3 regions of the Cupriavidus sp. F041 genome follow, and region 3 is predicted to be linked to each of the others. Evidence: predicted binding sites of a transcription regulator. Region 3 holds the regulator's gene; each other region holds the start of a gene.
The links. Region 3 encodes FNR, which switches genes on or off when oxygen is low (the NO sensors DNR and NnrR bind a similar motif). Its sites were predicted from a motif close to TTGATNNNNATCAA; they were not measured.
Positions count from the first base shown of each region.

Region 1: the regulator FNR is predicted to act here: its motif matches at 2,258-2,271, upstream of ACZY0R_RS16745 (TraR/DksA family transcriptional regulator).
Region 2: the regulator FNR is predicted to act here: its motif matches at 1,427-1,440, upstream of ACZY0R_RS21055 (fatty acid desaturase).

Region 1 is NZ_JBVASY010000001.1:3,632,000-3,636,207, forward strand. It holds gene ACZY0R_RS16735 (ABC transporter substrate-binding protein) at 1-201, opposite strand, end outside; gene ACZY0R_RS16740 (methyl-accepting chemotaxis protein) at 400-1,944, opposite strand; gene ACZY0R_RS16745 (TraR/DksA family transcriptional regulator) at 2,335-2,706, shown strand; gene ACZY0R_RS16750 (nitroreductase family protein) at 2,944-3,576, shown strand; gene ACZY0R_RS16755 (dienelactone hydrolase family protein) at 3,621-4,208, shown strand, end outside.
Region 2 is NZ_JBVASY010000002.1:856,458-860,665, reverse strand. It holds gene guaD (guanine deaminase) at 51-1,382, shown strand; gene ACZY0R_RS21055 (fatty acid desaturase) at 1,558-2,658, shown strand; gene ACZY0R_RS21050 (NADPH-dependent F420 reductase) at 2,686-3,543, opposite strand; gene ACZY0R_RS21045 (TonB-dependent receptor) at 3,923-4,208, shown strand, end outside.
Region 3 is NZ_JBVASY010000002.1:2,506,822-2,511,029, forward strand. It holds gene ACZY0R_RS28960 (sulfite exporter TauE/SafE family protein) at 435-1,193, opposite strand; gene fnr (fumarate/nitrate reduction transcriptional regulator Fnr) at 1,480-2,205, shown strand; gene ACZY0R_RS28970 (hypothetical protein) at 2,367-2,612, opposite strand; gene ACZY0R_RS28975 (FixH family protein) at 2,615-2,836, opposite strand; gene ccoG (cytochrome c oxidase accessory protein CcoG) at 2,861-4,208, opposite strand, start outside.

The DNA of each region.
Region 1 (4,208 bases), on a different contig from region 3:
CTTGCGGCCCGCCACGGTGTCGCCGTTGAGCTTCTGGAACGCCTTGATGCCACCCTCCATCTGCTTGCCGTAGTCGGCGAAGCTGCCCGAAAAGGGCGCGATCAGCCCGATCTTGACGGGGTCGGCGGCGTGGGCGAGCGTTGGCGCCACGGCAAGCACGCTGCACGCCGCTAGGGCGCGCAGCAAGGGGGCAAAGGTCATCGATGGTCTCCTGGTTGGGTGCGCTCTGATCCCGGCGCCGGGCCGGGCGCGTGCCGGCGCGGGCACTGGCTGTGGAGTTTAGGGGGATGGGGGATTTGGTGCAATCGGGGAGGGCCGCGCATTCATGGCGGCCGTATCGGTCCGGCGTTGGCCAGCGGAACCTCGCGCAGAGGCGCCGGCTAACGCCGGTTGTCCGCGTCAGGCAGCAACAAGACGGAACGAGGACACCGCTTGCTTCAGGCGTTGCGCCTGCTCTTCCAGCGATCCCGCTGCGGCTGCGGCTTGTTCCACCAGCGCAGCATTTTGCTGCGTCACCGTATCCATCTGGGTGACCGCCTGGTTGACCTGCTCGATGCCGGCGCTCTGCTCGGCCGACGCCGCGCTGATCTCGCCCATGATGTCGGTTACGCGCCTGACCGCGCCCACGATCTCTTCCATGGTGTGGCCGGCTTGCCCCACCAGCTGCGAGCCCTTTTCCACGCGCTCGGCGGAATCTCCGATCAGTGTCTTGATCTCCTTGGCGGCAGTCGCGCTACGCTGGGCAAGGCTGCGCACCTCGCCGGCCACCACCGCGAAGCCACGGCCTTGTTCGCCGGCACGGGCGGCTTCCACCGCGGCATTCAGTGCGAGGATGTTGGTCTGGAAGGCGATGCCTTCGATCACGGCGATGATATCGACCACCTTTCTGGACGCGCCGTTGATCTTATCCATGGTGTCGACCACCTGGCCGACCACTTCGCCTCCCCTGACCGCGATTTCGGAAGCATTGACCGCCAGGGAGCTGGCTTGCTTTGCGTTGTCGGCGTTCTGCCGGACGATGCTGGTCAGTTCCTCCATGCTGGAAGCGGTCTGTTGCAAGGACGACGCCTGTTCCTCGGTCCGCTGGGACAGGTCGGTGTTGCCAGCGGCAATCTGGCTCGTGCCGGAGGCAATGGACTCCGTGCCGGTGCGTACCTGGGTGACGATGCGCAGGATATTGCCGTTCATCTCGTTCAGCGCTTGCAGCAACTGGCCGGTCTCGTCCTTACTATCCACGTCGATGCGGCTGGTCAGGTCGCCGGCCGCCACTTTCCGGGCAAAGCCAACGGCACGATGGAGCGGCCGCGTAATGCCGATGGTCAGCCACAGCGAAAATGCCACGCCGATCGCCAGCACCAGCAGGCCAAGCACGATCAGGCGGTTCCGCGTGGTTTCATAAATCCCGTTGATATGTTGCGCGGTCGCGTCGATGCTGGTGCGCTGGATATCGAGCAGCTTCTGGATTTCGGCGAGATAGGCGTTGCCGGCAGGCACGAACTCGGCTTCCAGCACCTGGTTGGCTTCGTCCGTGCTGCCTTCCTCCTTGAGCTTGGTGATCTTGTCGCGAGAGTCGTTATAGGGCTTGCGCACGGTCTGGATCGTCTGGAATGCCGCTTTTTCCGCTTCCGAGGAGAGCATCGGCTCGATCTTGTCCCGCAATGCGGCGATGGCTTCCACGGAGCCCTTTGTCTCCGCGGCAAAAAAAGCGCCGAGGCCCGGGTCCGAGCTCCGCGCCACCGCGGTCGTGCGCCGCACGCTCGTGTGCATCAGGCGATACCAGTCGCTGACGACGCGCTCCTTGGCCAGCGGCTGCTGCATCATGTCGTGCGTGCGGTGAGCGACTTCCTGCAAGCCCAGGACGCTGAACACCGTCATGAGCGTTGACAGTAGCAGCACCACGCCGAAGCCAATACCGAGACGTACCCCAATTCCAAGATTTTTCATTTCTTCTACCTGAATGGAAATAACAATGGTGGCGAAATGCTGGCCCCGAGGGTGCCCATTCGCTCTTTTGTCTGCCGCACAGTGCTATGACGACCGCACCTGTAGGCAATGGTGAATAACGGCTGGCGGGAGACAGACTTGAGTGCCGATGCTGCCCGCGGGGTTGGGGAGGCGCGAACCAGTGCGAAACGCTGTACCGCAAGTCAGAATGCATGGGCCGCATTGGACCCCGTGAAGCAGCGTTGTGTCCGCACACCGTGCGGCCGGGTAGCCCAGCGTTAGCAGGCGTAATTGCGGGGCGACCCCACAACGCTTGATCCAGCGCAAATCAAATGCCTGACGCCATCGCAGAATTAAGTAGGCGCGCATCGGCGCGCTCGGGAGACCACGATGCCGGCATTGACCCTGGAGCAACTCAACACCCTGGCCGTCCTGCTGGATAGCCGGGAGGAACGGATCCGCGGGCAGATGGATGCGGCGAATGTTGCCCGTGCCGTTTCCACACGGCCCGAAGCGGGCGACGTGGCGGATCTGGCGGAGCAGGGCGCCGAACAGCGCATGGACGACGCGGTGGTGGACCACTACCGCGCGGAACTGGCCGATATCGCGGCCGCGCGTGCACGGATAGCGCAGCAAGCCTACGGCATCTGCCTGGATTGCGGCGAGTCCATTCCGTATTTGCGCCTGCAAGCGTACCCGACGGCCGAGCGCTGCATGCCGTGCCAGCGCAGGCATGAACACACATTTGGTGCGGCGTCTTGAATCCCTGATGAGAGAGCGCCACCTGATGGAACGCATCATGGAGATGGAGACGGGGGCTGGCCACCGCCCCACCACACCAGCTTTCAACAGACCCGCGGTATCGGCCCGGCCGCGCATCATGCCTGTCGCGGCAAGCCTGAGATCGACTATGCCACCGCAGAAGAGACGCCGCGCGTTCATTGGCGTCGGGCTTGAGCGCAGCCATCCTGCGCCGCCCGACGATGCCTGGAGACCAGCATGACCCATCCCATCGTGACCCCCGACGCCGTTCCGGAGTATGTCGAATTGCCCCCTCCGCAGATGGAAGGCGGCATGCCGCTGATGCAGGCGCTGCGCCTGAGGCGTTCGATCCGGGCCTTCACCGGCGATCCGCTGGCGCCGGAACTGCTCTCCAGCCTGCTGTGGGCAGCTTACGGCATCAGCGAGCCGAAAACGGGCCGGCGCACAGCACCGTCGGCGCGCAACTGGCAGGAAATCGACCTGTACCTGGCGCTCGCCGACGGCCTCTATGCGCTGGAACCAGTGGCCTGGCGCTTGCGCCTGGTTAGCGGGGAGGACGTGCGCGCAACCACCGGGCTGCAGGACTACGTGGTGCAGGCGCCGCTGGACCTGGTGTTCGTTGCTCGCCTGTCCAGGATGGATGAGCAGGCAAAACCGGTGCGTCAGTTCTACATGGGGCTGGACACCGGATACATCAGCCAGAACGTGTACCTGTTCTGTGCTTCCGCCGGGCTGGCGACGGTGGCGCGCGGCCTGCTGGACAGGCGCGCCATGGCGGGTGCGATGCGTCTCGATGCGGACCAGCGCGTGGTGCTGGCGCAAAGCGTTGGCTTTGCCTCGGCGAACGGAGGGACCGGGCATCCGGCATGACGATCTGCAACGAGCGTCTGGGAGCCGGTTATCTATTGGAGGGCATGATGAGCACAACCTCGCGGGAGCAAATCGACATCGATCTGAGCGGTGCGGTGCTGCCCGGCGACCTGGTCTGTCCGCCGCGTGCTACCGGCCTGGTGCTGTTCGCGCATGGCAGCGGCAGTTCGCGGCTCAGTCCCCGCAACCGCTATGTCGCCGGCCATCTCAACCACGCCGGCATTGCCACCCTGTTGACGGACCTTCTGCTTGCCGAGGAAGACGTCGGGCCGGCGCGGCGTTTCGATATTGGCCTGCTGGCCGCGCGCCTGGAGGGCATCACCCGCGCCGTTCGCGGCATGGCGCAGCTTGGGCGACTGCGCCTGGGGTACTTCGGCGCAAGTACCGGCGCGGCGGCTGCAATCCGGGCCGCCGCGATGACTGGTGGCGGCTATCGGATCGAGGCCGTGGTTTCGCGCGGCGGCCGCCCGGATCTTGCGGGCCATGACGCCCTCGCGGCGTTGTCCGCGCCGACCTTGCTGATCGTCGGCGGCGCGGATACCGAGGTGCTGCACCTGAATGAGCGTGCCTACACATGGATGTCCTGCGAGAAGCACTTCGAGATCGTTGCCGGTGCAACCCATCTGTTCGAG
Region 2 (4,208 bases), 1.7 Mb from region 3:
CCAAGATGCCGGCGCGCCACGCGCGCGCCGGCGCATGACGAGACATCGCTATGACGACCACGCCCCCCACCCCGTCCATCACCCGCGCCATCCGTGGCCGCGTGCTGCACTTCCTGCGCGATCCGCAGTTTCATGACGACGCGTATCAGTATTGGGAAGACGGGGTGCTGGTCGTCACCGCCGGGCATGTCGCCGCGGTCGGCGACTACACCGAGCTGGCCGCGCAGATCCCGGCCGGCGCCGAGGTGATCGACCGCCGCGGCAAGCTGATCGTGCCCGGTTTTATCGACACCCACGTGCATTACCCGCAGACCGACATCATCGCCTCGCCCTCGCCCGGCCTGCTGCACTGGCTGGAGACCTACACCTTCCCCGAGGAGCGCCGCTTCGCCGAGCCGGAATACGCGGCGGCGGTGGCGGGCTTCTTTGCCGACGAGCTGCTGCGCAACGGCACCACCAGCGCCGTGGCCTGGAGCACCGTGCACACGGCCTCGGCCGACGCGCTGTTCGCCGAAGCGGACCGGCGCAACCTGCGCCTGGTGACCGGCAAGGTGTTGATGGACCGCAACTGCCCCGAATTCCTGCGCGACACCGCCGAGTCCGGCGCGCGCGATTCGGCCGACCTGATCTCGCGCTGGCACGGCAAGAATCGCCTGTCGTACGCGATCACGCCGCGCTTCGCGCCGACCTCCAGCGAGGCGCAGCTGGCTGCCTGCGGCGAACTGGCCAAGGCCTATCCCGACGCCTATATCCAGACCCATGTGGCGGAAAACCGCGACGAAGTGAAGTGGGTGGCCGAGCTGTTCCCGCAAGCGCGCAGCTATCTCGATATCTACGATCACTACGGCCTGCTGCGTCCGGGTGCGCTCTACGGCCACGCCATCTACCTCGACCAGGACGACCGCAAGCGTTTGGCCGACAGTGGCGCCGCGGTGGCGCACTGCCCCACCTCCAACCTGTTCCTGGGCAGCGGCTTCTATGACTTCCACCAGTCCGACGCCCATCGCCTCAACGTGACGCTGGCCACCGACGTGGGCGGCGGCACCTCGTTCTCGATGCTGCGCACCATGAATGCCGCGCACAAGGTGGCACGCATGGGCGGCTATCACCTCACCGCGCTGCGCATGTTCTACCTGGCCACCCGCGCCGCCGCCGACGCGCTGGGCTGGAGCGAGCGCGTGGGCAGCTTCACGCCGGGCTGCGAGGCCGACTTCATCGTGCTCGATCCGCAGGCCACGCCGCTGATCGCCCGCCGCAGCGAGCGCTCGGAGACGCTGGAAGAGCAACTGTTCGCCTTCGCCATGCTGGGCGACGACCGTGTGATCGATGAGGTCTATGTCATGGGCGAGCCGGCAAGCGTGCCGGCCTCCGCAGCGCGTTAATCATCACTTTTCACCGGGCAGCACCGGGTCCTGGCCACGCCGGCTTGACCCGGATCAACACCCCTGTCACGCAATCCTTCTAAGCTGTCACACCGTCGGCCCCTGTGGCCGTGCATCGCCAGTCCCGGGCACAGCCAGGTGCCCGACCCCGCGTTCGACAACTGAAGGTTTTTGAATGATTGCCACGCAGCAAGCCCCCTTTCCGGAGCCGATTTCCCCTGAAGCGCCCCTGCCCTCGCGCAAGATCATCCGCGGCTGGCTGATCCCGCTGGGCCAGCGCAGCACCCCGCGCGCGCTGGCGCTGTTCGCGCTGGATACGGCGCTGTTCGTGGCCGCGCTGGCCGGGGTGGTGATGTTCTCTCACTGGCTCGCCAAGCTGGCGGCGGGCGTGCTGACCGGCATCATCATCGCCCGCCTGTTCATCATCGGCCACGATGCCTGCCACCAGAGCCTGACGCCCCGGCGCGGCCTCAACAAATGGCTGGGGCGGCTGACCTTCCTGCCGTCGCTCACGCCCTACAGCCTGTGGGAAGTCGGCCATAACGTGGTCCACCACGGCTACTCCAACCTCAAGGGCTTCGACTTCGTCTGGGCACCCTACTCGCTCGAGGAATTCCAGGCGCTGCCGCGCTGGCGCCGCGCGCTGGAGCGCGTCTACCGCAACGGCTTCGGCGCGGGCCTGTACTACCTGGTCGAGATCTGGTGGTTCAAGATGTTCTTCCCCAGCCGCCGCCAGATGCCTACGCGCCGTGCTGTCTTCATGTGGGACTGCACGCTGGTGGCCCTCTTCGGCGCCGCCTGGATCGGCGCGCTGGCCTGGCTGGCGGTGGCCAGCGGCCAGTCGGTCGCGCTGCTGGTTGGCCTGGGCTTCGTCGTGCCCTTCCTGGTATGGAATTTCACCGTGGGCTTCGTGCTCTACGTGCACCACACCCATACCAGCGTGGCCTGGTACGAGACCAAGGCCATGTGGGCACGCGCCCAGCCTTTCGTCTCCACCACCGTTCACCTGCGCTTCCGCTACGGCATCGGCGCGGCGCTGCATCACATCATGGAGCACACCGCCCATCACGTGGACATGAGCGTGCCGCTGTACCGCCTCAAGCGCGCGCAAACGCTGCTCGAACACGCGCTGCCGGGCCGCATCATCATCCAGAACTTCACCTGGCGCTGGTACTTCCATACCGCCCGCCGCTGCAAGCTGTACGACTTCAAGGCGCTGTGCTGGACGGACTTCAGGGGCCGGCAGACGAGCGCCAACGCGCCCGTGCCCGCGTAAGCGCCGCGCCCCGGCCAGACGCAGGGGCTACTTCGGCTGCGCGGCCGCCTTGCCGCTGACCTCCGCCATGCGCGCCCGCATGGCATCGGCCGAACCGATCTGGTGGAACAGCGGGCCGCCCGGCGCAAAGCTGTCGGCCGTCGCCAGCCGCCCGATCACCACCGGTTCAAAGCCTGCATCCCGCACCAGTTGCTCGCCAACGCGCAGCGCGGCGGGATCGTCGGCCGCGATCGGCACGGCAATCAGCCCCTCGGCGCGGTGATGCTCGCTCGCGAATTTGGTGGCGCCCATGAAGTTGAAGGCACGAACGATGCGCGCGCCGCGCAGGTACTTTGCGGTGGTAATACCGATGCCCTTGCGCGCCGCTTCTTCTGCGATGGCGCCATCGCGCGCCCGGATGGCATTGGTCGCATCCACCACGATCTTGCCGGCAAAGGCCTTGCCATGCTCGGCAGCGATATCGGGCAAGGCCTTGTATGGAACGGCCAGGAAAATCACCTTGGAAAAGGCCAGCGCGTCGGCCACCGTGCCCGCGCGGGCGAGCGGGCCGAGCTTGTTGACGAGCGACTTGAGCTCTTCCGGATGACGCGAGGAGAACAGCACAGGATGTCCCGCGCGCACCCACAAGCCGCCGACCGTTCCTCCGATACGGCCGGAGCCAATCACACCGATGGGAATCGGGCCGCCATCCCGGCTCGCCTGCGCGCGCAAGCGCGCGGGCAACACGCCCAGCGCGAGCAGGACAAAACCGAGGCTGCCGCTTAGCAAGCGGCGGCGCCGGTCAACCGTGCCGGCCTGACCGGCGCAAGCCACGGCGACGGCCCCGGCGAAGCCGGTGCGATCCGCACGGCCAGGCCTGAAGGCGGGATGATCGGGAAACGGCATGGCGAACTCCTCGATCCGGTGAGGATCACGATGCTGCGACACAGCAAAACGGAGCGCCACGCCTTTCGGAAATCCCGGTGCGTGGCGAAGCGCTCTCGGGGGCACCTTCAAACTCTAGGCGAAAAATGCAGCGCCCGTGACAATCCGCCTGCGCGACAGCCGGTTCGATTTGGCATGCGCCGGGCCGTGCACTACAGTAAGTATCACTTGCATCACCCTGGAAGGCGCCGGCGTGCGCGATGCCTTGGTGACCGTGCGCCTGAGTCCATGCGCTTGCGTCCTTGTCCCCACGGAGAAGGTAATGCTCCCCGCCCTCCCCCGACCGCGCAGCCCAGGCCTGGCGCACGCAGCGCGGCGAACGGCGGCGAGGTGCGCACTGATGGCGCTGGCCGCGGGCGCTCCGGTGGTTCTGGCCGCCGAAACGCCGCGGGACGTGCCCGCCGACGAGGTGCACAACCTCAAGGAAGTCACCGTGGTCGCGCCCGCGCCGCTGCCCTCGTTCTCCATCCCGCGCGAGGCGTTTCCCGGCAATGTGCAGACCGCCACGGATGCCGACATGGAGCGCGCCAAATCCGGCAACCTGTCCTCGTTCCTCGGCGAGAACATGGAGAGCGTCGTGATCAACGATGTGCAAGGCAACCCGTACCTGAAGGACATCCTCTACC
Region 3 (4,208 bases):
ATCGGGTGCCGGACCTGCCCGGCAGGAGATCGCCCGGCCACCGGCTTTACCTGCCGGTCGACGGAGCCCTTGCGTCGCGCCTTCCCCCTGATGTGGCGGACCTGTCCGGCACGACGTCCGTCGCTCCGGGTGCAAGAAAAATACGGATATCGGGCCTGCTTGGCCTATTTCACCCCGCCCTGCCGTGGCTGGTCTTTTGAACCAAATAATCTTTTGAACCGGACGGCGGATTGGGAACGGTCCCTGGCGGTAATACGTGCTCGAGGGTTCCTGGCATGCATCCCTGAGTGCGAATGCTACCTGACGATGCCACGATGAAATACGCTGCGCGATATCGCTGTTCTTGCGATTGTATGGCATTCCCTGGCAAACCTGCAACCGATTCGCACAGGCATCTGCCCGGCAAAGTGCGCAATGCGCCATGAAGCGGCGTATCAGAAGACCAGACAGAAGCCGTGCGCGGCCAGCGTCTCTGGTAAAAGCAGCGCGCGCGCCACCCCGACCACACCAAAGGCAACCACCGCCAAACCGGCAACGGTACGTACCGCCGGGCGGCGCGACCACTGCCTGAGGTAGCCGGACAGGCCCGAGATAACCAACAGGTTTGGCAAAGTGCCCAGTCCGAACACGGCCATCACCAGCGCCCCCGAAGGGGCGTTCCCGGCCAGCAGCGCCATCGCCAGGGCGCCATAGACCATGCCGCATGGTACCAGCCCCCAGGCCAGCCCCATGCCGTAGCGGCGCAGCAGCCGCCCCTGTGGCAGGCCCATGGGCGCCAGGCGCGCGCCCACGGCGGCAAAAACCCGGAGCAAACCGCCAGCGCCGCGCGCGGCAAACCGCTCCAGCCAGGCAGCCCCCACGACGCGCCCGCGCAACATCCATAAGCCCGACATGACCAGCATCATGCTGCCGATCCCGAACAGCCAGCGCTGCAGCGGCAGGTACTGGGCCTTCCAGACACCGGCGCCCAAGGTACCCAGCAAGGCACCCAACAGCGCATACATGCTCAGCCGCCCGGCGTGCATCACCAGGAGTTCGAGCAGCCAGTGGCCTGGCTGGCGCAGGATGATGGCCGGCACACGGGCCGTGCCGCCCTGCTCGGCGGCAAGCGCAATCCCGCCGCACATGGCCGCGCAATGCACACCGCCTAGCAAAGCCAGGGTAAAAACGCTGAAGAGCACGCCTACGGTCAACTTCTCCTCCCAATCACATCCCCTGGCGCGGTAAAATGCGCCCTACGCGCCCCCGCGACTCCAAGAGGCGCTATCAACATGAAGCCCGGCGCCCGCGCACATCCGCGCAATCGCGAATCATGACGACGGGCACGGCAGGCGGCGCCACGCAGATGGCAGGCCCCGCCAGACCCGCGCCAGGCTAATGTGGATAGCGCTTCCAACCGACAGCTCTCAACGTCAAGCTTTCAACTCAATGCGCCTGCCACACGCGCTTGAGTGATTGCGCTAAACCGACAGGCCCCAATTGCTAACATCCATTCCCATTACCGAGATGTCGCCCCGCTGCTCCACTTGCTCGCTGGGACAGCTCTGCCTGCCCGTCGGCATGTCGCAGCAGGACCTCGAAAAAATGGATTCGCTGGTGCAGGAGCGCGTGCGCGTACGCAAGGGCGAGACCCTGTACCGCCTCGGCGATCCGCTCACCGCCGTCTATGCGATCCGCTTCGGCACGCTCAAAACCCACCTGACGATGGAAGATGGCCGCTCGCAGATCACGGGCTTCCACCTCCCCGGCGAAGTCGTCGGGCTCGACGGCCTTGGCGAAATGCAGCACGCATCCGACGCCACCGCCCTTGAGGATACCGAAGTTTGCGTGGTGCGCTTCGGCGACCTCCAGTCGCTGTCCGGTTCGCTCCCGTCGTTGCAACACCAGTTCATGCGGCTGATGAGCAAGGAAATCTCGCAGGACCAGGTGATGCTGATCACGCTGGGCTCGATGCGCGCCGAAGAGCGCCTTGCCGCCTTCCTGATCAACCTTTCGGAGCGCCTTTCCGCGCGCGGCTATTCGGCCTCCGAGTTCGTCCTGCGCATGAGCCGCGAGGAGATCGGCAGCTACCTCGGGCTCAAGCTCGAAACCGTCAGCCGCCTGTTCTCCCGTTTTGCGGAAGCCGGGCTGATCCAGATCCGCCAGCGGCACGTCAAGCTGGTCGACATGACAGGCATCAAGCAGATCATCAACAAGTCCTGCTAGTCCGGCAGGCATCGACCGGCCGCGCGGAGCTTCCCGGCTCCGGCGGCATTGGCGGCCGCCTTGCCTTCCTTGCGTTGTGCCAATGCCACGCCGCGCCGGCCTGGCCACGGCACCCCTGCTCCGCCGCCCCCTGCCCCGCAGCGCGAAGACGCGCATCGCGCTCACTCCAGTTCGTCTGTCTCCGCCAGCCGCGTGGGCATGGTGTAAAGCGTCAGGCCACTCGACAGCGAACAGAGCACCCACGCTATCAGGAAGCTCACTGTGTAAACCGCCTCCCGCGACGCCTCGACCGGCTGTCCGAAGAAGCGCAGATCGCCGGGATCGACCACCGAAAACACCAGAGCGGTCGTCAGCCCGGCTACCAGGAAGCCGGGCCATAGCACCCACATCAGCCAGCGCAGTCTCATGGTCACCTCGCCTGCGCCGTGGCCGGCGCAGCTTGCCGCCCGATACCGCTACCCGCCTTCTCGACCACCAGCCCGTGCCGCGATACGCCATCGACAACGGGCGGGTCCGGGTGCGTCATAGCCAGCCAGATCGTGACCCCGCAGGCCACCATCGCCAGCAAGGGCCCGCTCATCAGCAGCCATGGCCAGGGTTCCTTCCACCAGGGATTGCTTTGCTGCATCATCAGGCCTCCTCTAGATTTCTCGGTTCAAAGATTGCGCGGTACGATGAAGCTGGTGCCCTGGCTGATTTCCGCGCCGCCCCCACTGTCATCTCCTGTCGCGGTGACCGTCACCTGGATCTTGTGCGTGCCCCGGCCAGCGGCTTCGATCGGCACGCGCACGCGAATCGGAATCAGGCGGTTTGAGGTGGGCTCGAGATTGCCCGCAGCGTGATCATATTCCACGGCCAGGCCCTTCAGGTCATCACTGTCCGCGCGGATGGCCACATGCATCGGCGCCTCGGTCGTGTTGATCAGTTGCAGGCGATAGACGTTCTCGATCCAGCGCCCCTCCACTTCCCTGCCCAGCGCGCCGCGGTCGCGGATGATATCGACCTTGAGCGGCGTGCGCATGGCCAGCGACACCGTGAAGCCGGCAACCAGGGCCAGCCAGATCACGGAGTACACCACCGTGCGCGGCCGGAACAGACGCTTGCGCGCCTCCGCCTCGGGCAGCACGCTGCGCATGGCGTTCTCCGAGGTGTAGCGGATCAGCCCGCGCGGATACGCCATCTTGTCCATGACCTGGTTGCAGGCGTCGATGCAGGCGCCGCAACCTATGCAGTCGTACTGCAGGCCGTCGCGAATATCGATGCCGGTGGGACAGACCTGCACGCAGATGCTGCAGTTCACGCAATCGCCCAGGCCGGCGGCCTGGTGGTCCACCTTGCGCGAGCGGCTGCCGCGCGGCTCGCCGCGGCCCACGTCATACGTCACCACATACGTGTCGCGATCGACCATCACGCTCTGGAAGCGTGCATAAGGACACATGTACTTGCACACCTGCTCGCGCATGAAGCCGGCGTTGCCCCAGGTGGCGAAGGCGTAGAACAGCATCCAGAACGTTTGCCACGGCCCCAGCGACAGGCTGAGCACGTGGCCGCCCAACTCGCGAATGGGCGAGAAGTACCCTACGAAGGTAAAGCCGGTCCACAGCGCGATCACGATCCAGAGTGTGTGCTTGGTGGCCTTGAGCCGCAGCTTGCGCGCGCTCCACGGATCGCCATCCAGGCGGATGCGGGCAAAGCGATCGCCTTCCACATGCCGCTCGATCCACATGAAGATCTCGGTGTACACCGTCTGCGGACAGGCATAGCCGCAGAACAGGCGACCCGCGATCGCCGTGAACAGGAACAGCGAGAGCGCGGAAATCACCAGCAGCACGGACAGGTAGATCACATCCTGCGGCCAGAGCACCAGGCCGAAGATGTAGAACTTGCGCGCGCCGAGATCGAACAGCATGGCCTGGCGGCCGTTCCATTGCAGCCAGGGCATGCCATAGAAGAACAGCTGGGTCAGGACCACCATCCAGACCCGCCAGCTCGAAAACGCACCT